3 regions of the Caulobacter sp. KR2-114 genome follow, and region 1 is predicted to be linked to each of the others. Evidence: predicted binding sites of a transcription regulator. Region 1 holds the regulator's gene; each other region holds the start of a gene.
What was found. The regulator LexA, encoded in region 1, represses DNA repair genes until DNA is damaged. The targets are predictions, from matches to a motif close to ATGTTCNCNANNTGTTCT.
Positions count from the first base shown of each region.

Region 2: recA (recombinase RecA) is a predicted target of LexA. The motif match lies at 4,895-4,912, and genes of this name have one in related genera.
Region 3: ACO2Q3_RS10550 (putative DNA modification/repair radical SAM protein) is a predicted target of LexA. The motif match lies at 5,494-5,511, and genes of this name have one in related genera.

Region 1 is NZ_JBMSEC010000002.1:418,680-425,983, forward strand. It holds gene trpE (anthranilate synthase component I) at 1-1,476, shown strand, start outside; gene ACO2Q3_RS08140 (hypothetical protein) at 1,724-1,930, opposite strand; gene ACO2Q3_RS08145 (anthranilate synthase component II) at 2,025-2,615, shown strand; gene trpD (anthranilate phosphoribosyltransferase) at 2,629-3,645, shown strand; gene trpC (indole-3-glycerol phosphate synthase TrpC) at 3,642-4,430, shown strand; gene lexA (transcriptional repressor LexA) at 4,632-5,324, shown strand; gene ACO2Q3_RS08165 (ComEC/Rec2 family competence protein) at 5,305-7,304, opposite strand, start outside.
Region 2 is NZ_JBMSEC010000001.1:420,035-427,338, forward strand. It holds gene ACO2Q3_RS01780 (phosphotransferase enzyme family protein) at 1-341, opposite strand, end outside; gene alaS (alanine--tRNA ligase) at 374-3,022, opposite strand; gene recA (recombinase RecA) at 3,716-4,792, opposite strand; gene ACO2Q3_RS01795 (hypothetical protein) at 5,016-5,282, opposite strand; gene ACO2Q3_RS01800 (sugar-transfer associated ATP-grasp domain-containing protein) at 5,406-6,575, opposite strand; gene ACO2Q3_RS01805 (glycine zipper 2TM domain-containing protein) at 6,735-7,304, opposite strand, start outside.
Region 3 is NZ_JBMSEC010000002.1:918,289-925,592, reverse strand. It holds gene gnd (phosphogluconate dehydrogenase (NAD(+)-dependent, decarboxylating)) at 2-982, shown strand; gene ACO2Q3_RS10565 (gluconokinase) at 994-1,497, shown strand; gene ACO2Q3_RS10560 (pyridoxamine 5'-phosphate oxidase family protein) at 1,596-2,123, shown strand; gene ACO2Q3_RS10555 (UdgX family uracil-DNA binding protein) at 2,773-4,209, opposite strand; gene ACO2Q3_RS10550 (putative DNA modification/repair radical SAM protein) at 4,213-5,481, opposite strand; gene ACO2Q3_RS10545 (MATE family efflux transporter) at 5,620-6,960, shown strand; gene ACO2Q3_RS10540 (hypothetical protein) at 6,957-7,304, opposite strand, start outside.

The DNA.
Region 1 (7,304 bases):
GTGGTCTGGACGCGGCTGGTGGACGACCTGGAAACCCCGGTCTCCGCCTATCTGAAGATCGCCCACGGCCGGCCGTACGCCTTCCTGTTCGAGTCCGTCGAGGGCGGCGCCTGGCGCGGGCGCTATTCGATCGTGGCGATGAAGCCGGACCTCGTCTGGCGCTGCCGCGGCGACAAGGCGGAAGTCGCGCGGGGGGAGGCCATCGCGCGCGGCCAGTTCACGCCGGAGACCGACGGGGCGCTGGAATCCCTGCGCGACCTGGTGGCCGCCTCGCGGCTGGAACTGCCCAAGGGGTTGCCGCCGATGGCGGCGGGCCTTTTCGGGGCGCTGGGCTATGACATGATCCGGCTGGCCGAGCGCCTGCCGCACATCAATCCCGACCCGCTGGACCTGCCCGACGGGATCATGATCCGGCCCTCGATCGTCGCCATCTTCGACGCCATCGCCCAGGAGATCATCCTGGTGACCACGGTGCGCCCCTCGGCCCTGTCGGCCAAGGTCGCCTACGACCAGGCGTCCGCGCGGCTGCAGGCGGTGATCGTCGACCTGGGCAAGACCCTGCCCGGCCCCGGCGCTCGCCCCGCGCCGCTGGGCGACGAGTTCACCTCGCCGGTCAGCCGCCAGGACTATTGGGCCATGGTGGAGAAGGCCAAGGACTACATCCGCGCTGGCGACATCTTCCAGGTGGTGCCGAGCCACCGGTTCCGCGCGCCGTTCCCGTACGAACCGTTCGCCCTCTACCGCTCGCTGCGGCGCACGAACCCCTCGCCGTTCCTGTTCTACCTGAACTTCCCGGGCTTCCAGCTGGTCGGATCGTCGCCGGAGATCCTGGTGCGGCTGCGCGACGGCAAGATCACCATCCGCCCGATCGCCGGCACCCGCCCCCGCGGCGCCACGCCCGAGGAAGACCTGGCGCTGGAGGAGGAGCTGAAGGCCGATCCCAAGGAGCGGGCCGAACACCTGATGCTGCTCGACCTGGGCCGCAACGACGTCGGCCGGGTGGCCATGCTTGGCCAGGAGGGGCTGAACCAGCCCCGCGCCGCCGGCAAACGCGGGCCGCACGTGCGGGTCACCGACAGCTTCTTCATCGAGCGCTACAGCCACGTGATGCACCTGGTGTCCAACGTCGAGGGCGACGCCCCCGAGCGGGTCGATCCGGTGGACGTGCTGATGGCCGCCCTGCCCGCGGGCACCCTGTCCGGCGCGCCCAAGGTGCGGGCGATGGAAATCATCGACGAGCTGGAACAGGAGAAGCGCGGCATCGGCTACGCCGGCGCGGTGGGCTACTTCGGCGCCGACGGCTCGGTGGACACCTGCATCGTGCTGCGCACGGCCCTGGTCAAGGAAGGCGTGATGTACGTGCAGGCCGGCGGCGGGGTGGTCGCCGACAGCGACCCGGACGCCGAGTACGAGGAAACCGTCCACAAGTCCCGCGCCCTGCGCAAAGCCGCGCAGGAAGCCTGGCGCTTCGCCTGAATCAGCAGCCGCCCCTTTCCTTCTCCGTCACCCTCGGCCCTGTGCCGAGGGGCCATGCACACGGGAGACCGGGTGGCGCGCTTCGAAGGGCGCGCCACGCACCGGTGGCCGCCGCGAGCGCCCTGCGACGCTCCGCTGCCGCTCGCGACTTAATTTCACGTGTTCATGGATCCTCGGGACTGACGCCCGAGGATGACGGTGGGGAGGGTGGGCGCAGACGGGGCGCGCGGCGCCGGCCCGGCCCGCCCTAGCGGCCCTGCGTCGCCGCGTGCGGCGCTTCGCTGAACACCGGCGGCAGCACGATCCACACCGTCGCCAGGGCCAGGGCCGAGACCGCGAACAGCGCCGCGGCCGCCACCGCAGCCAGGGCGGGATCGCGCGCCACGGGCGCCTTCAGCAGGGCGCGGGCGCGTTGCAGCGCCACCTTTTCGATCGGCGAATCGACAGTGCTCATGGCGTCACAGTGGCCCGCCCTGCCCCGTCCGCCAACGCGGTCCCTTGGCGCAGCGGCCGCTTGCGCTTAAGTACCGGGCCTCGCGAGGCGCCCCATGATCCTGGTCATCGATAACTACGACAGCTTCACCTACAACCTCGTCCACTACCTGAACGAGCTTGGGGCGGAGACCACGGTCTATCGCAACGACAAGATCACCGTGCAGGACGCCCTGGCCCTTCGCCCCGAGGCGGTGCTGCTGTCGCCGGGTCCGTGCACGCCCAACGAGGCGGGCATCTGCCTGCCGCTGATCTCCGGCGCGCCGGACGACCTGCCGATCCTCGGCGTCTGCCTGGGCCACCAGGCCATCGGCCAGGCCATGGGCGGCGAGGTGATCCGCGCCAAGGCCCTCATGCACGGCAAGACCAGCCCGATCCACCACGCCGGCAAGGGCATCTTCAAGGGCCTGCCCGACCCATTCACCGCCACCCGCTACCACAGCCTTTCGGTGCGGCGCGAAACCCTGCCCGACGTGCTGGAGATCACCGCCTGGACCGACGACGGCGAGATCATGGGCTTCCAGCACAAGACCCGACCGCTGCATGGGGTGCAGTTCCACCCCGAGAGCATCGCCACCGAGGGCGGCCATCAGCTGCTGCTGAACTTCATGGATCTGGCGAGCGTGCAGCGCCTCGTCGAGGCCTGAGCGCGGCGAGATCATGTCTGACGCCTTCAAGCCGCTGCTGGCCAGACTCGCCGACGGCGCCACCATGGACGAGCCCGACGCCGAGGCCTTCTTCGCCGCCTGTCTGCGCGGCGAGCCGAGCCCGGCGCAGATCGCCGCGGCGGTCACCGCCATGCGCATGCGCGGCGAGACCGTCGGCGAGATCACGGCCTGCGCGCGGGCCATGCGGCGGGCCGCCACGGTGCTGGAGCACCCCTTCCAGGTGATCGACGTCTGCGGCACCGGCGGTGACGGGCTGCACACCCTGAACATCTCCACCGCCGTCGGCTTCGTGGCCGCGGGGGGCGGGCTGAAGGTCGCCAAGCACGGCACGCGCGCGGTGTCGTCGCGTTCCGGGTCGTCGGACGTGCTGGGCGCCCTCGGCGTGAACATCGCGGCGGGCCCCGACCGGCAGCGCGAGGCGCTGGAGCGCGCGGGGATCTGCTTCCTGTTCGCGGTCGCCCACCACGGGGCGCTGCGGCACGTGATGCCGGTGCGCCAGGAGCTGGGGTTCCGCACCGTGTTCAACCTGCTGGGGCCGCTGTCCAATCCGGCGGGGGCGCAGCGCCAGTTGCTGGGCGTCTACGACCCGCGCTGGGTCGAACCCCTGGCCAGGGTGCTGGGGGCCCTGGGCGCCGAGCGCGCCTGGGTCGTGCATGGCGAGGGCCTCGACGAGATGAGCACGACCGGGGTCACCCAGGTCGCCGAGTGGCGCACCGGCGCCGGCGTCCGCCTGTTCAATGTCACCCCCGAGGCCGTGGGCCTGCCCCGCGCCGCGCTTTCGGACCTGACCGGCGGCGACGCCGCGGCGAACGCCGAGGCCCTGCGGGCGCTGCTGGCCGGCGCCATGGGCGCCTATCGCGATATCGTCCTGCTCAACGCGGCGGCGGCCTTCCTGGTGGCGGACCGGGCCGAGACCCTGCGCGAAGGCGTCGACATGGCCGCCCACGCCATCGATTCCGGCGCGGCCCTGCGGGCGCTGGACACCCTCGTGGAGATCACGCGAGCATGAGCGACATCCTCGCCAGGATCGCGGCCTACAAGCGCGAGGAGGTCGCCGAGCGGCGCGCGACGGAGACTCAAGGGCAGGTCGACGCGCGCGCCGCCCTCGCCTCGCCGCCCCGCGGTTTCCGCGCTGCCCTGGAGCGGGCGCACGCGCCAGGCCGTCTGGCGCTGATCGCCGAGATCAAGAAGGCTTCGCCGTCCAAGGGGCTGATCCGGCCGGACTTCGACCCCACCGCCCACGCGAGGGCCTATGAGGCCGGCGGCGCGGCCTGCCTGTCCGTGCTCACCGACACCCCCAGCTTCCAGGGGGCCGACGCCTACCTGACGGCGGCCCGGCAGGCCGTCGCCCTGCCCGCCCTGCGCAAGGAGTTCCTGGTCGATCCCTGGCAGGTGGCCGAATCCCGCGCCCTGGGCGCCGACGCCATCCTGGTGATCCTGGCCATGGTGGACGACAGCCTCGCCGCCGACCTGATCGCCGAGGCGGCGCGGTTCGGCATGGACGTGCTGATCGAGACCCATGACGAGGCCGAACTCGACCGCGCCGTGGCGCTGGGCGGCGGCATGATCGGCGTCAACAACCGCGACCTGCGCACCTTCGTCACCGACCTGGCGATCACCGAGCGCCTTGCGGGCCGGGTTCCTGCCGGAGCCCTGCTGGTCACCGAGAGCGGCATCTTCACCCCCGCCGACGCCGCCCGGCTGGAAGCCGCCGGGGCGGTGGCGATGCTGGTCGGCGAGAGCCTGATGCGCCAGGCCGACGTCGCGGCCGCCACCCGCGCCCTGCTGGGCTGAGCCGCGACTCGGGCGCCTGTGGAGACCTGCTTCCGGCTGGACGGCCGGATTCACCGTCGCGGGGCGTTCATCGCCTCCCTATCCCCTTGAAATCACGTTGCTTTGCCGTTCACTTGACATTAAGAAAGAACGCCTAGAGAACATCCAAATGTTTTTGGTTTGTTCCTGACCGGCGCTCCGGCGGGTGAAGGCGAGGCGGCGATGCTCACGCGCAAACAACACGAACTGCTCATGTATATCCATGAGCGGATCAAGGAGACCGGAGTCTCGCCGTCGTTCGACGAGATGAAGGAGGCGCTGGATCTGGCCTCCAAGTCGGGAATTCACCGCCTGATCACGGCGCTGGAGGAACGCGGCTTCCTGCGCCGCCTGCCGCACCGGGCGCGGGCGCTGGAGGTCACCAAGCTGCCGGAACAGGCTACCGCCGCGGCGCCGCCCAAGGGCCGGTCCGCCTTCCGTCCGCAGCTGATCGAGAACGCCGGCCCCGCCGCGCCGGTCGCGGCCAACGACGTGCGCGACCTGCCGGTCCTCGGCCGTATCGCCGCCGGCACGCCGATCGAGGCCATCCAGCACGAGCGCGACCGCCTGCAGGTCCCCGAGAGCATCCTGGGCGCCGGCGAGCACTATGTGCTGGAGGTGCAGGGCGACTCGATGATCCAGGCCGGCATCCTCGACGGCGACTATGTGGTGATCCGCAAGACCAGCACCGCCAACTCCGGCGAGATCGTCGTCGCCCTAGTGATGGGCGAGGAAGCCACGCTGAAGCGCCTGCGCAAGAAGGGCGCCTCGATCGCCCTGGAGGCCGCCAACCCGGCCTACGAGACCCGCATCTTCGGCCCCGACCAGGTGGCCGTGCAGGGCAAGCTGGTGGGGCTCATTCGCCGCTATCACTAGCCTGCGACCAGGGACGGCGTCCGCGCACGTCCTGGGCCCAGACCACGTTCCAGCCCCGCGACGCCCGATAGAGCTCGGCTGAGCCGCCGCGGGCGAAGTCCTCGCCGGTGAGCATCGGCTTGCCCGCGCAGGCCGGGGTGGCGGCGACCTTCGTGGCGCGGATCAGGATCAGGTCGGCGTTGCGGCAGAGGTCGTCCAGCTCGGCTCCGGCCGGCGTGCGGTGGATCCACCACAGCACCACGCGGCCACCGCTGGCGGTGACGGCGCCGCAGATCCGCCGGTCGCAGTCGAACGGCCGGGTGCGGGCCGGATCGTCGTCCTCCAGCATGAAGGCCTGCCGCCGCGACCACATGTCGGCGGCGAACAGCCTGACCTTGGGCCGCAGCAGCCAGGCGGTATGGCCGTCCTGCACGGCCGCGGCCGCCGCATCCGACGCCACCCAGACTTCCGGCGCCGGGGGCCGGGGCCACAGGCTCACCATCAGGGCGCACGGCAGGCCGATCCAGCGCAGGCGGCCCTTCCAGAGGCACAGCATCAGGATGCCGAGAAACGCGACCGGCAGGGTGAAGTCCGGCTTGCTGGGCACGGTCCACACCGACCAGGGCAGGCCGGAGAACCAGCCCGACACCCGATAGAGCAGGTCGATGCCCCAGCCGGCGAGCGCCAGCAGCGGCGCGCCGAGGTGGAAGGTCTCCGCCAGCGCGCCCAGCGCCAGGGCCGGCATGATGACGAAGGTCTCCAGCGGCTCGGTGACCAGGTTGGCGCCCAGGCCATAGACGGCGGTGCGATTGAAGTCCTGCACCCCGAACGGCTCGGTGGCGAGGCCGGCCACGAAGCTGGCGGCCAGGCTGATCGCCAGCCAGCCGAACCCCTGCTGCACAACGCGGATCGGCCAGGGGACGCTGATCGGATGCGGCCGTCGCGGCCAGACCTCGGCCAGGGCCACCAGCGCGGTGGTGGCGGCGAACGACATCTGGAAGCCGGGCTGGACGATGGCCTCCGGCTGCAGCAGCAGGATGGTCAGGGCGGCGATGGCCAGGACGTGCAGGCTGATCGCCCGCCGGTCGACCAGGATGGCGCCGAACACCAGGCTGGCGGTGATCGCCGAGCGCTGCGCCGGCGGCGGCGCGCCGGACACCAGCAGGTACAGCAGGATCGCCGCCAGGCCGACGGCCGCGGCCACCTTCTTGCCCGGAACCCGCAGCGCCAGCCAGGGCCACAGCGCCACCAGCAGCCGGACCGCCAGGAACACGAAGCCGCCGACGATGGCCATGTGCACGCCGCTGATCGAGATGATGTGCGCCAGGCCCGAGTTGCGCAGGCTGGTCTGATCGTCGTCGGACAGCCAGGCCTGGTAGCCGGTGATCATCGCCACCCCGAGCCCGGCGGACTTTGCGTCCATGTCGCCGGCTATGCGGCGGCTCAACGCCCAGCGGGCCTGGTTGATCGCCAGCTCGATCCGCAGGGCGAGCGGCGGCGGCGGCAGGCTGATCAGTTCGGGCGAGGCCTTGGAGAACCCCACCGCGCCGATGCCCTGGAAATATTCGTCCCGGGCGAAATCGTAGGCTCCGGGACTGGCCGGGGCTGGCGGGGGGCTGATGAAGGCGGCCAGGCGCACCGCCCTGCCCGGCCCGATCATGAGGTCGCCGGGGACGGTCACCCGCAGGCGGTTGGGCAGCTGGTCTCGGCGCAGGCGGCCGATGCGCACCGGGGCGATCATCAGCCGCGCCCGTCCGGAGGCGGCGCTCGGCACGTCGGTGACCCAGCCTTCGACCAGGGTGCTCTGCGAGAACGGCGCGATCGGCGCGGCGACCCGCAGGGTGCGGATGCGGCCGGCCGCCAGCCCGCCGGCGAACAGGGCGGCGTAGAGGACGAGGATGATCAGGGCGCGGCTTCGGCTCCAGCGGCGCGCCGCCAGCGCCAGCAGCGTCGCCGCCCCGGCGAGCGCCAGCAAGGGTCCCAGCGGCGGCTCGTCTGGCA
Region 2 (7,304 bases), on a different contig from region 1:
TGGCCGCCCAGGGCGCGATAGTCGTCCGTGGAAACGCCGGACTGAGGTCCCCGGCGGCCCTCGATATGTCGCATCAGCAGCCATAGGCCATCGCCGATCCGCCGGGGCGGCTCCAGCGCCTCCGGCGCCGGGCAGCCGGCGCCGCGCAGGTCGCTGACCAGTTCTTGTTCCCAGGCCGCGGAGGCGTCCGCCTGCGGTCCGTCGGCGAAGCGGCGCAGCACGAACACCGCGCCGCCCGCGCGCACCCGCCAGTGGATGTTCGCCCGCCCGCTGATCCGCCGCACGCTCGTCGGCGCGAGGCCGAAGGCGCCCAGGACCTGGCGTGGGCCGGTGCGGCGCACCCGCGCCCGTCGGCGTCCGTCAGCCGCCCCGGTCAGCCGGCCAGGGCGGCCTTGACCGCCGCCACGCCGTCGGCCGCCTTGGCCCCGTCCGGGGCGCCGCCCTGGGCGAAGTCGGGCTTGCCGCCCGCGCCCTGCCCGCCCATCGCCGTCACCGCCGCGCGCGCCAGGGCGGCGGCGTCGAAGCGGCCGACCAGGTCGGCGGTGATGGCCACGGCGATCGAGGCCTTGCCCTCGTTGACCACGGCGTAGGCCACGACCCCGCCCTGGCCCAGGCGCTTGCGCGCCTCGTCGACCAGCGGACGCATGTCCTTGGGCGAGACGCCCTCGACCACACGGCCGTCGAACTTCACGCCGCCGACGTCCTCCACCGCGCCACCGCCGGCGCCGCCGCCGCCCAGGGCGAGCTGCTTTCGCGCCTCGGCGAGGTCGCGTTCCAGCTTGCGGGCATGGGCGCTCAGCGCGTCGACCCGGCCCTGCACCTCGGCCACGGGGGTCTTGAACTGGTCCGCGAGGCCCTTGGCCACCGCCGCCTGATCCAGCAGGTAGCGGCGCGCCGCCTCGCCGGTCAGCGCCTCGATGCGGCGCACGCCCGCGGCGATGCCCTGCTCGGAGACGATCTTGAACAGCGCGATGTCGCCGGTGCGCGCCACGTGGGTGCCGCCGCACAGCTCCACCGAATAGGCGCCGTCGCCCTGCAGCGCGCGGCCGAGGGTCAGCACGCGCACGGAGTCGCCGTACTTCTCGCCGAACAGCGCCACCGCCCCGGCCTCGATCGCCGCCTGCGGGGCCATCTCGCGGGTGTCGGCCGGCACGTTCTGGCGGATCACCGCATTGACCTCGGCCTCGATGCGGTCGAGCTCCTCGGCGGTCAGCGGCGCGCCGTGGCTGAAGTCGAAGCGCATGCGCTCGCCATCCACCAGCTGGCCCTTCTGCGCCACGTGCGGGCCCAGCACATGCTTCAGCGCCGCGTGCGCCAGGTGCGCCGCGGAATGGTTCAGGCGGGTGCGGGCGCGCCGCTCGGCGTCCACCGCCAGGCGCGCGCGGGTCCCGGCCTCCAGCCGGCCCTCGACGATCTTCACCACATGGGCGTTGAGGTCGCCGGCTTCCTTCTGCACGTCGAGCACCTCGCCGCGGCCGCCGGTCCACTCGATCTCGCCCTGGTCGCCGGCCTGGCCGCCGCTCTCGGCGTAGAACGGGGTCTGGTCGAACAGCACCAGCACCGTCTGCCCGGCCTCGGCCGCGTCCACTTCCCGGCCGTCGGCGACGATCGCCAGCGCTTCGGCCAGGCCTTCCACCGACTCGTAGCCGGTGAACACCGTCGGCCCCAGCCGGTCGCGCAGGGCGAACCACAGCGCGCCCTCGGCCTTCTGGCCCGAGCCGGTCCAGTTCTCGCGGCCCATCTCGCGCTGGCGTTCCATCGCCGCGTCGAAGCCGGCCAGGTCCACCGTCAGCCCCTTGGCCCGCACCGCGTCCTGGGTCAGGTCCAGCGGGAAGCCATAGGTGTCGTAGAGCTTGAAGGCGGTCTCGCCGGACAGCACCTGGCCTTCGCCAAGGCCCGCGGTCGCCTCGTCCAGCAGGCTCATGCCGCGGCCCAGGGTGGCGCGGAAGCGCACCTCCTCCTGGCGCAGGGTCTCGCTGATCACCGCCTCGGCGCGGCGCAGCTCCGGATAGGCCTCGCCCATTTCCGTCACCAGGGCCGGGACCAGCCGGTGCATCAGCGGCTCCTTGGCGCCCAGCAGGTGCGCGTGCCGCATCGCCCGGCGCATGATCCGGCGCAGCACGTAGCCGCGCCCCTCATTGGAGGGCGACACCCCGTCGGCGATCAGGAAGCTGGTGGAGCGCAGGTGGTCGGCGATCACCCGGTGCGACGGGGCGCTGTCGCCCTCGGCCTTCACGCCCGTGAGGTCGACCGAGGCGGCGATCAGGGTGCGGAACAGGTCGGTGTCGTAGTTGGAGTGCACGCCCTGCAGGATGGTGGTCAGCCGCTCCAGGCCCATGCCGGTGTCGATCGACGGCTTGGGCAGGCTCACCCGGCTGCCGTCCGCCGACTGCTCGAACTGCATGAACACCAGGTTCCAGAACTCGACGAAGCGATCGCCGTCCTCGTCCGGCGAGCCGGGCGGGCCGCCGGCGATCTCAGGACCGTGGTCGTAGAAGATCTCGGAGCACGGACCGCACGGGCCGGTGTCGCCCATCGACCAGAAATTGTCCGAGGTGGCGATGCGGATGATGCGGTCGTCCGAGAAGCCGGCGATCTTCTTCCACAGTTCCGGCGCTTCCTCGTCCTCGGCGTAGACGGTGACCAGCAGCCGCTCCTTCGGCAGGCCGAAGCCCTTGTTGATCAGGCCCCACGCCAGCTCGATGGCGTGTTCCTTGAAATAGTCGCCGAACGAGAAGTTCCCCAGCATCTCGAAGAAGGTCTGGTGGCGGGTGGTGTAGCCGACGTTGTCCAGGTCGTTGTGCTTGCCGCCCGCGCGCACGCACTTCTGCGACGAGGCGGCGCGCGGCCAGGCCGGCGTCTCGGCGCCGGTGAAGAAGTTCTTGAACGGCACCATGCCGGCGTTGACGAACAGCAGGGTCGGATCGCTCTGCGGCACCAGCGGGGCGGACTGCACGGCGGTATGGCCGTTCTCCGCGAAGTACCCGAGGAACTGTTTGCGGATGTCGTTCAAGGTCGGCATCGGACTTCACTTGCATCTGTCGGCGGGAGCTGCCTCCGACCGGTTTGGATATCGGGCGCCGTCTAACATCTCGCCCGCGCGCCACAAAGCGAAAGCCATCGCCGGTTCCGCGCGTCCCCGCGCAACGCATGCCCGGTGGGCGGGGTTCGGGGCGGCGGCCATGGGAGAGCCCGCACGCGGGTCCGACAGCCTCTGAGGCGGGCTCCGCCGATCCCCAGGGCCTCAGGCCGGGATCGCCGCCGCCGGCCGCCCGACGCAGCGGCCAGGATCGTGGCCGGGATCGTGGCCGGAGATCGTGGCCAGAGGTCGTGGAGGGAATATGCGTGACGCGACCGGGCGGGGTCGCCGCGGGCGACGGGTTGGCGGGGCCGTCCGGGCGGTCCGGCCGCGTCACGCAAGCCGGCCTTCGAATCTCGTCGCTTGGGGAAGCCGAGATGGGGATGAAGGCGCGGCGCTCCATCGATCACTTGGCCTTTGGACCTGTCCAAAGGCCAAGTGATCAATTCCAAATAGCCAAGGCGGGTCGCGGGCGGAAAACCGGGTCCACTTTTCCTCGACCCGCTTTTGGGGCCGGGCGCGGTGGGCGCGCCAGCCGGTTCACCGAAGGCGGGAATTCCGCCCAAGCTTGTTTGCAGAGCCGCCCGCCCCGGTCCCCCGTCGAGGACAGGGGAACCAGGGCCAGGAACGAGGCGCCTATTCCTCGTCGCCCGGCTCGGGGCCGCCGACCAGAAGTTCTTCCTCGATCTTCGACCCGGCGCCGCGCACCTGAGCCTCGATCTGGGCGGCGATGTCCGGATTGTTCTTCAGGAACTCGCGGGCGTTGTCGCGGCCCTGGCCGATGCGCTGGCTGTTCCAGGAGAACCAGGCGCCGGACTTGTCGACCACCCCGGCCTTGACGCCCAGGTCGATGATCTCGCCCAGCTTGGAGATGCCCTGGCCGTACATGATGTCGAACTCGACCTCGCGGAACGGCGGGGCCACCTTGTTCTTCACCACCTTCACGCGGACATTGTTGCCGATGATCTCGTCGCGCACCTTCACCGAGCCGGTGCGGCGGATGTCGAGGCGCACCGAGGCATAGAACTTCAGCGCGTTGCCGCCGGTAGTCGTTTCCGGACTGCCGTACATCACCCCGATCTTCATGCGGATCTGGTTGATGAAGATCACCAGGGTATGGGTCTTGGAGATCGAGGCGGTGAGCTTGCGCAGCGCCTGGCTCATCAGGCGCGCCTGCAGGCCCGGCAGGCTGTCGCCCATCTCGCCCTCGATCTCGGCCCGCGGGGTCAGCGCCGCCACCGAGTCGATGACCACGATGTCCACCGCGCCCGAGCGCACCAGGGTGTCGGTGATCTCCAGCGCCTGTTCGCCGGTGTCCGGCTGCGACACCAGCAGGTCGTCGAGGTTCACCCCCAGCTTGTGGGCGTAGGACGGATCCAGCGCATGCTCGGCGTCGACGAAGGCGGCGGTGCCGCCGGCCTTCTGGATCTCGGCCACCACATGCAGCGCCAGCGTCGTCTTGCCCGAGCTTTCCGGCCCGTAGATCTCGACGATCCGGCCCTTGGGCAGGCCGCCGATGCCCAGGGCGATGTCCAGCCCCAGCGAACCGGTCGACACCGCCTGGATGTCGAGGTTCTTGTTCTTCTCGCCCAGGCGCATGACCGAGCCCTTGCCGAAGGCGCGATCGATCTGCGCCATGGCCGCCTCGAGCGCCCGCTGCTTGTCGCCTTCTTCCTTGCCCACCAGTCTTAACGCCGCCGTCGTGCTGCTCATTGCCAATCCGCCCTTATCCCATGATTCCGCCAACCGGACGGCGGTCCCGACGTCCTGCGCCGAAGCCCCCCGCTGATGGGAAATTCGTACCGTGTTTGTTCCAGGTTCGCAAGATGTTCTCACGCCTGGATCAGGCGGTGCGTCCGGGATTGTCGCAGCCGATATATCAACGCCGGCGCGGATGGGTTCCGCGCCGGGCCGGGCTCGGCATCGGTCGGAAATCTCAGGGTTTCTTGAGCGTCTCGCCGCGGGCGGCGGCGTGGCGGGCGGCTTCCAGGTCGGCGCCTTCCGGGCCGTCGAGGGCGTCCTTGGCGGCCTTGGCGCCGGCCTCGACCTTGCCGGACTCGACGAAGCTGCGTTCCTCGCGGTCGAACTTGCGCGCGGCCTCGTAGTCGCCCTCGCCCTGCACGTCCGGGCCGCCGGCGCCCTTGTCCGCGCCCGCCGGCTTGGCGGTGTCCGGCGACGGTTGGTTCGGCGTTGGGTTGGTCATGGCCTTCTCCAGCTCTGGCGGTGTCTGGAGAAAGGCGCTGCGGGAGAGGAAGTTCCCGCGGCCGTTGAACGAACCGGCCGCGCCCGAGGGCGGCGCCGGGACGGCTGCGCGAGAGGAGCCGGCTCAGGCTTCCAGGCGCAGCTGCTCGGCCTCGGCCAGGGCCTCGCGGCGGGCGGCGACGAAGGCCTGGAAGTCGGCGGTGAGCACGCCGCGGCGATCGGCCAGCTGGTGCGGCGCGAGGTCCGGCGCCTCGTCGACGCCCAGGATCACCGGCCCTTGGTCGGTGGGCGCGATCTCCCAGCCGATCAGCGACAGCGGCGCCAGCAGGCGCGAGGCCTCAAGCGCCATGGCCCGCATCACCGGCCAGTCGGCGATCGCCCGGCCGGTCAGCACGGCGCCGGTCTGCGGATGGCGATCCAGGGCGCGATAGTCCAGGCCCGCGCCCTGGCTGGCGCCGATCACCGCGCCGGTGCGCGGGTCCAGCCGCAGCAGGATCTCGCCGCCGTCGGCGGTCGCGGCGGTGGCGCACAGGCGGAACGGCCGCGCGCCCTGGTCGGTCATCACGGTGATCAGGCGCACGGTCAGGGCGTGGCCGCCGAGAGCCCTGGCCCAGGCGGCGTGCGGCGAGGGGCGGCGCTCGAACAGATAGCCGCCGGCGTAGTTCTCGCTGACATGCTCGATGAAGCCGTCGAGGTCGACCGAGGGGCGTCCGGGCGGCCCGATCAAGCGGTCGCTGTCGGCGTTGACGCCCATCAGCACCGCTTCGCCGACGCCGGCCGGCGCCTGCACCGGCCGGCCGATCAGCGGATAGACCGACGGGTCGGCCAGGAATTCGCGCAGCTGCTCGCGGGTGCGCAACAGGGCCCCGCCCGGCGCGGCCAGATCCTGGGCGAAGATGGCGGCGGCCGGGGGCATGGGAAAGCCGAAGGCGGAGAGATAGGCGCGGGCGGCCAGGCGATTGGCGGCCAGGCCGTGGCCGTCGGCGTGGTTGGCCTGGGCCATGATCTCGGCGGCGCGGCGGCGGCCGGCCACGCCGCGCTTGTCGGCGCCGGCCCAGAAGGCGTCGTCGAACAGCCGCAGCCGCACGTAGTCGCTGAAGCTGATCTTGCCGGGGCCGAACGACAGGGCGGCGAACTCGCGCATCATGCGCATCGGTTGGGCGCCGGTTTCCCCGGCGATACGCGCCAGCACACTCATCATCGGCTCGTCGGTCAGACGCCCGTGCGGACGGCGCTGCGCCGGGGCGTCCCCGCCCTCCCCCGGCCAGTGCAAGCGATCGGCCGCGAAAGCCATGCAAATCAATCCGTTCGGCGCGAAACCGTTAACGCTGATTTGACCCGGCAAAGTTGACCAATTGGTTACGAATCTGAGCCGTGGCGAAGGCGGGAAGCCGCGCGCGGCGAAACGCCGCCGCGCGCGATCCCCAGAGGCCATTCAAGGCCCGGTCAGGCGTCAGTAGGCGCCGCGACGATCGTTGTCGCGAAGGTCGCGGATGCGGTCAGACAGCGAATCCAGGCGCGACTGCAGGTAGTCGCGGTCCCGGTCGCGCAGGGTGCCGTCCGGCCGGCGATAGGCCTCCTCGCGACGGCGGATGTCGGCCAGGTCGCGGCGCACGCTGCGCGACTCCCGCGGCGTCAGCGAAGCGTCCTGCTCGCCGGCGCTGATCTGCCGGTCCAGCCAGTCCTCGCGCTGGCGGATGCCGTAGCGCGGCGAGGTGTAGGCGACGTCGGCGCCGTAGCTTCCCGCATAGGCCGGCGCGCCATAGGCGGGCTGCGGCGCGCGCGCGTTGTTGTCGGCCACCCAATAGCCGTCGGAGTCCATGTAGCCGGGGCCGCGGGTGCGCCACACGCCGTTGGCGTCGTAGTAGCCGCCGCCGTTGGCCGCGATCCAGTGGCCCTGGCGGTCGTAGTAGCCGCTGACGTTGGCGTGCCAGACGCCGCTACCGTCGTAGTAGCCGTAGCCCGAGCAGTCGCGGTTCGACTTCGAGGCCTGGTTGCCGATGATGCCGCCGCCGACCGCGCC
Region 3 (7,304 bases), 500 kb from region 1:
CATGCAGCTTGGGGTCATCGGGCTTGGCCGCATGGGCGGCGACATCACGCGCCGACTGATGAAGGACGGCCACCGCTGCGTGGTGTTCGATCGCGACGCCGCCGCGGTCGGCCGGCTGGGCGACGACGGGGCCGGGGTGGCCCGGGATCTGGCCGATCTCGTGCGCCAGCTGGAGCCGCCGCGTGCGGTGTGGGTGATGCTGCCGGCGGGGGCTCCGACCGAGGACACCATCGCGGCGCTCGCGGGATTGCTGTCGGCCGGCGACACGGTGATCGACGGCGGCAACACCTTCTACAAGGACGACGTGCGCCGGGCGAAGGCGCTGCGCGAGAAGGGCCTGACCTATGTCGACGTCGGCACGTCCGGCGGGGTCTGGGGGCTGGCGCGCGGCTACTGCCTGATGATCGGCGGCGACAAGTCGGTGGTGGACCGGCTGGACCCGATCTTCCGCACCCTGGCGCCGGGCGCCGGCGACATCCCACGCACCCAGCGGCCCGACGATGCCGATCCGCGCGCCGTGCAGGGCTACATCCACACCGGGCCGGTGGGCTCGGGCCACTTCGTCAAGATGGTGCACAACGGCATCGAATACGGCCTGATGCAGGCCTATGCCGAGGGCTTCGACATCCTCAAGAACCGGGGCCGCGAGGGCCTGCCCGAGGACGAGCGCTTCGAGCTGAACCTGTCAGACATCGCCGAGGTGTGGCGGCGCGGCAGCGTGGTCTCGTCGTGGCTGCTGGACCTGACGGCCCAGGCCCTGGCCGGCGACGCGGCGCTGGCGAAGTTCACCGGCGCGGTGGCCGACTCCGGCGAGGGCCGCTGGACCATCGAGGCGGCGATCGAGGAGGCGGTGCCGGCCGACGTGCTGGCCGCGGCCCTGTTCGCCCGCTTCCGCTCGCGCGAGGAGCACACCTTCGGCGAGAAGCTGCTGTCGGCCATGCGCTTCGGCTTCGGCGGGCATGTCGAGGGCCCGCCGGCTTGACGGCGCCGCCGTTGGCGAGCCGGCCGCGCGTGCTGGTGATGATGGGCGTCGCCGGCGCCGGCAAGTCGACCGTCGGGCGGCTGGCCGCGGACCGCCTGGGCTGGCCGTTCGTCGAGGGCGACGACCTGCATCCGCCCGCCAACGTCGCCAGGATGGCCGCCGGCGAGCCGCTCACGGACGCCGACCGCGCCCCCTGGCTGCAGGCGGTGGCCGCGCAGATCGACGCCTGGATCGCGGCGGGGCAGGGCGGGGTGATCACCTGCTCGGCCCTGAAGCGCGCCTACCGCGACCGGCTGCGACGGCCGGGCGTGCTGTTCGTGTTCCTGGCCGCCGCGCCGGACGAGGTGTCCCGGCGACTTGAGGCCCGCCGCGGCCATTTCATGCCGGCCACCCTGGCCGGGAGCCAGTTCGCGACGCTCGAGCCGCCGGGCGCCGACGAGGCGGTGCTGACGCTGGGCAAGGGAACGCCAGAGCGCCTGGCGCGGGCGGTGGCCGAGGCTGTCGGAGGGCCTTGAGCCCCGCCGGGGTGTGGGTCACAAACCCCTGGCAACGCTCGGAACCGCCCTGCCGACAAGGGATTGAGGTCTGACCATTCACCTCCGGGAGAGACCTCATGAGCACCGATCCGCACGACAAGGCCGAAGTCGAGCAACGCCTGTGGAAGGAGATCGCCAAGGGCCGCTACGGCATGCTGGGCCTGACCAACGTCACCCCGGCGCAGCACTTCCAGCCGATGACCGCCTTCGCCGAGCCTGAGACCGGCCAGATCTGGTTCTTCACCCGCAACGACACCGACCTGGCGCGCAGCGCCGAGCGCGGCGGCCAGGCGATGTTCGTGATCCAGGCCAAGGACCAGGAGCTGCAGGCCTGCATCGGCGGCTATCTGCGCACGGTTCGCGACCCCGACCGGATCGACAGGTACTGGGGGCCGGTGGTCGCCGCCTGGTACCCGGAGGGCAAGGACGACCCCCGCCTGACCCTGCTGCGCTTCGACGTCGCCGACGCCCAGGTCTGGCTGTCTGAACAGGGCCCGCTGAAGTTCGGCTTCGAGATCGCCAAGGCCAACCTGACCGGCCAGGAGCCGGACGTGGGCTCGCGGGCGTCGCTGGACCTGCGCGGCGGAACCCCGACGCAGCACTGACGAAAAATCTCCTCCCCCCTTTGGGGGAGGGGAATTGCATATGGACTTTGGCTATCAGGGAGCCTGTCCAAGCAAGCCCGCTTCGATGGTCGAACCCGCTTCGTCGATGGTCGGAACGAGAACAAAACGGATTCAAAGGGCCGCTTTGCATTGCTTCGGCGCTCGGGCCGCCAGTCTCGAAGCCAATTCCATATGCGATTCCCCTGCCCCTTGCGGGGGGACGAGAACGGTTCTCTTCCCCCCTTGGGGGAAGTACCCGCGAAGCGGGGGATGGGGGCTCCAGCGGAGAACCGACCTAGCCTTCCCATTCTCCGCGCGCCACGAGGACGATCATCTGCACGCCAGGTTGTCGCGCACGTCGACGGCCGCGATGCGCACCGTGCACACGCCCTGGTCGCGCAGCCACCGATCGCGAAAGGGTGCGGGCCCTGTCGATCGTGCGCTTGGGCGCATCCATGGCAGAGCTCTACCGTGGATGGAACAAAATGGGAACTGTCGGCGCCTGGCTGGAGCCCCCATCCCGGCCTTCGGCCGTACTTCCCCCAGTGGGGGAAGAGAACGGTAACGGCGCTTCTCCTCGCCTCTTTGGGGCCCACAAGGGGGAGGGGGACCCCCGAAGGGGGTGGAGGGGGCCTCGGCCAGCGCCCGGCTACCCCGCCAGCCTCCACGCCAGCGCCAGGTCCTCGACCAGCGCCGCATAGGCCTCGCGCCGCGCCCGCTCGTCGGGAACGCGCAGCAGGAACGAGGGGTGGTAGGTGACGACCGCCTGCGACTGGTCGGGCAGCTGCAGCGCCTGGCCCCGGTTGGCCTTGATCGGGACGGCCTTGCCGAACACGGCCAGGGCGGCGGTGGCGCCGAGGGCGACGATCACCCGCGGGCGCACCAGGGCGCGCTCGGCGTCCAGCCACCAGCGGCAGGCCTGCACCTCGCCGGCGTTCGGCGTCTTGTGGATGCGGCGCTTGCCCTGCGGCTCGTGCTTGAAGTGCTTGACGGCGTTGGTCACCAGCACCTGAGCGCGGTCGGCGCCGGCCTCGGCCAGCGCGCGGTCCAGCATCTGGCCGGCAGGGCCGACGAAGGGGCGCCCGGCCAGGTCTTCCTGATCGCCGGGTTGCTCGCCCACCAGCATCAGCCGGGCGCCGTCCGGGCCCTCCGAGGCCACCCCCTGGGTCGCGTCCTTCCACAGATCGCAGCGGCGGCAGGCCTGCACGCCGGCGGCGACCTGATCGAGGCTGGCCGGCCGCTCGGCCGGATCCGGCGGCGGCGGCGGCCGTGCGCGGGCGGGCGTCCTGCGGGCGCGGGCGGGCTCTGTGGCGGGGCTGGCGACCATGGCGGCGGTCCTGGCTTCGGCGGCGTCGATCAACTCCGGAATGAGCCGCGCCTCCGGAAGGTTGCGCCAATAGCGCTGCGGCATCTCCTTCTTCATCATCCGCACCTTCAGCCGGGCCGGATTGAAGATCGCCGCGTAGTAGGCCTGCCAGTCGCCCTCCAGGGCGTCCTCCGCCGGGGCGTCGGCCCGGGTCGCGCCGGGGCCGAAGGTCAGCTGCCGGCGATCCCAGTGCGCCGAGACCTCTGGCGTCAGGATCGAGAAGGCCTGGTTGGCGTAGCGGGCGGCGAACCAGGGCGCCATGCGCTCCACCACCCGGTGCGGCGGCTCGAACCAGGCGATGAAGCTGTCCGGCGGCGCGCCGGGGACCTGCCGGAAGCGCACGAAGGCCTGCATCTTGTGGGCGGCCTGGCGCACGGCGCGGGCCAGGTGTCCGGCGTGCGCCACCTCCGGGTCCGCGGCCAGGCGCATCAGCTCCGGCTCGTCCCTCAGCCGCCACAGCAGCCGATAAAGGCGGTCGAACCGGTCCTCGGCGCGGTGCAGCACCACGTCCGCGGCCAGCGCCAGGAAGGGCGCCGGGGCGGTGAAGGCCGTCCCGGGGGGCGGGTCGGGCAGCACGTCCGCGTCCGCGAACAGGTCGCCGCCGCCGCCCGCCACCCGCCAGCGCACGGTGTCGGGCGACGCGCCCGCCAGGCGCAGGGTTCGCGCCGCGGCCCGCCACCCTGCGAGGTCGATCTCACTCTCCAGGGTGACGACGGGCACGGCTCAGAACAGCTCCAGCTGCTGCGGCGCGCTCCCCGCCGCCTTGCCGGTGACCACCTGGCGCAGATCGGCGCGATCGGCGGCGGCGCCGGGCGTCCAGCCCTCGGCGACGATGAAGGCCTGGATGGTCTTAAGGCTGCGGACCAGGCCGCGCACGTCTTCCAGCCGCACCCGCCTGACCCGGCGCATCACCAGCAGCCGGTCGACGCTGCGCACCCCCAGGCCCGGCACGCGCAGCAGGGTCTCGCGGTCGGCGCGGTTGACGTCCACGGGAAAGCCCTCGCGGTGGGCGAGGGCCCAGGCCAGCTTGGGGTCGATCTCCAGGTCCAGGTTCTGGTCCTCGGCGATGATCTCGCCCCGGCCGAAGCCGTAGTACCGCATCAGCCAGTCGGCCTGGTACAGCCGGTGCTCGCGCATCAGCGGGGCGCGTTCCAGCGGCAGGCGGGCGGTGGCGTCGGGGATCGGGCTGAACGCCGAATAGTAGACCCGCTTCAGCCCGTACGACCCGTACAGCTGAGCGCTCTGCGCCAGGATCTCGCCGTCCGGCGCGCCGTCGGCCCCGACGATCAGCTGGGTCGACTGGCCGGCGGGGGCGAAGCGCGGGGCCTTGGCCTTGGGCCGGGGGGTGGAGGCCTTGGGGCGAGGCGTCGGGGCGTGTTCCTCCAGCCGCAGCCGCACGCGGCCCATGGCCCGGCGGATGCCCTGGGCGTCCTTTTCCGGGGCCAGATCGGCGAGGCTGGCGGCGCGCGGCAGCTCGACGTTGATCGACACGCGGTCGGCGTAGCGGCCGGCCTCCAGCACCAGTTCCGGCGACGCCTCCGGGATCAGCTTCAGGTGGATATAGCCTCGGAAATCATGCCCTTCGCGCAGGGTCTTCACCACGCGAACCATTTCGCCCAGGGTATAGTCCTCGCTGCGGATGATCCCAGACGACAGGAACAGGCCCTCGATGTAGTTGCGCTTGTAGAAGCCGAGGGTCAGGTCGACGACCTCCTCGGCGGTGAAGCGCGCCCGCGGGGTGTTGGACGACACCCGGTTCACGCAATAGGCGCAGTCGTACTGGCAGAAGTTGGTCAGCAGGATCTTCAACAGGCTGATGCAGCGCCCGTCGGGCGCGTAGGCGTGGCAGATGCCCATGCCGCCATCGGTCGACCCCACGCCCTTGCCGCCGGTCGAGTTGCGCCTTTCCCCGCCGGAGGAGGCGCACGAGGCGTCGTACTTGGCGGCGTCCGCCAGGATGGAAAGCTTCTGACGCAGGGAAAGCTGGGGCACCCCCGAACGATAGTGTTCTTGATTTGTTCTGTAAAGCGTTGCGGCCAGCCCGCCGAGCGCTTAGTCCGGCGCGGAGAATCCCGGGCATGGTGCCGGCGCCCTTCGCGTAGGGGCCTAGGGGACCTTGGGGGCTCGGCGATGGCTCAGGCGGCGGTGGGATCGGACGGTGGGGGGCTCAGCCGGGCGATCCTCGCCATCGCGCTGCCCGCCATGCTGACCAACGTCGCCACCGCCCTGTTCGGCCTGGCCGACATGTGGGTGATCGGCCGCCTGGGCGACGCGCCCGCCCAGGGCGGGGTGGAGGTCGGGGCCAAGCTGCTGACCACCGTGCTGGTGGTGTTCAACTTCCTGCGCTCGAGCACCGTCGCGCTCACCGCCCAGGCCGCCGGCCGCGGCGAGGAGGACACCCAGGCCGAGGTGCTGGTGCGCGCCCTGTTCCTGGCGCTGGTGATCGCCGCGCTGCTGCTGGCGGCCATGCCCTGGGTCAGCGCCGCCGGCTTGGCGGTGCTGGGGGCGCAGGGCGCGATCCGGGCGCAGGCCGGCGCCTATGTGGCGATCCGCTACTGGAGCGCGGCGCCCTTCCTGTTCGGCTCGGTGCTCACCGGCTGGCTGGTGGGGCGGCGGCAGGTGCGGGCGGTGCTGGCCGTCGAGGTCGGCTCCAACATCGTCCACGTCGCCCTGGACCTGACCCTGGTGCTGGGTCTCGGCCTGGGCGTCGCCGGTGTGGCGAGCGCGACCCTGGTGTCGGAGACCCTGAAGTTCACGGCCCTGGCGCTGATGGCGGCGCGCGAGCCGCCGGCCAGGCGGGCCCTGGCCGCGCTGCGCCACCGGGCGACCTGGGCGGCGGGCGAGATCGGCGCCCTGCTGCGGCTGAACCGCGATCTCTTCGCGCGCACGGTGCTGCTGATGGCCGTGGTCACCCTGCTGACCCGGGCCGGGGCGCGGCAGGGGGCGGTGGTGCTGGCGGCCAACGCGATCCTCTACCAGCTGTTCATGCTGTCGGCGCTGATGCTGGACGGCTTCGAGAGCGCCGCCCAGGTGCTGTGCGGCGAGGCCCTGGGCGCCGGCGACCGGCCGCGCTTCGAGCGGCTGGTGCGCGCGATCATGGTCTGGGGGATGGGCTTCGCCCTGGCGATCAGCGCCGTCTACGCCCTGGCGGGCGGGCCGCTGGCGGCGAGCTTCTCTACCGCCCCGGCGGTGATCGGCACGGTGCTGCGCTATCGCTGGTGGGCGGCGGCCCTGCCGGTGGCGGGCCTGGCCTCGTTCGTGCTGGACGGGGTGTTCATCGGCGCCAGCTGGACCCGGGCGATGATGCTGACCATGGCCGCCGCGCTGGCGGGCTACGTGCTGGTGCTGTGGCTCGGCCGCGCCCTCGGCAACGACAGCCTGTGGCTGGCCTACCTGACGTTCTTCCTGTTCCGGGCGGCCGGCCAGTCGATCGCGCTGCCGGGGCTGACCCGGCGCAGCTTCCAGACCTAGGGCGCCGAACGGCTCGGTCTGGTCGCCGCCGGCGCTGCACGCGGTTTGCCGAACTCGGCCAGATTGGCCACCGCGGGCGCGTCGCGCAGCTTCAGGTACAGCTTCCCGCCGGTCGGGCGCGGCACGCTGAGGGTCTCTCCGGTGAAGCCGTCGGGCACCGAGGTGGCGGTTTTGAAGCCCGGATCGGTCGAGACCGCCTGGATCAGGAACAGCCGCGCGCCCGCCAGCTCGCAGGTCTTCGGCCCGCCGCGGCCGCACTCCAGCGCCTTCAGCGCGGGCACGCGCACCAGCTGCGCCAGAGGCTGCCAGTCGCTGGCCACGCCCTTCTTCACCAGCCGGAACCG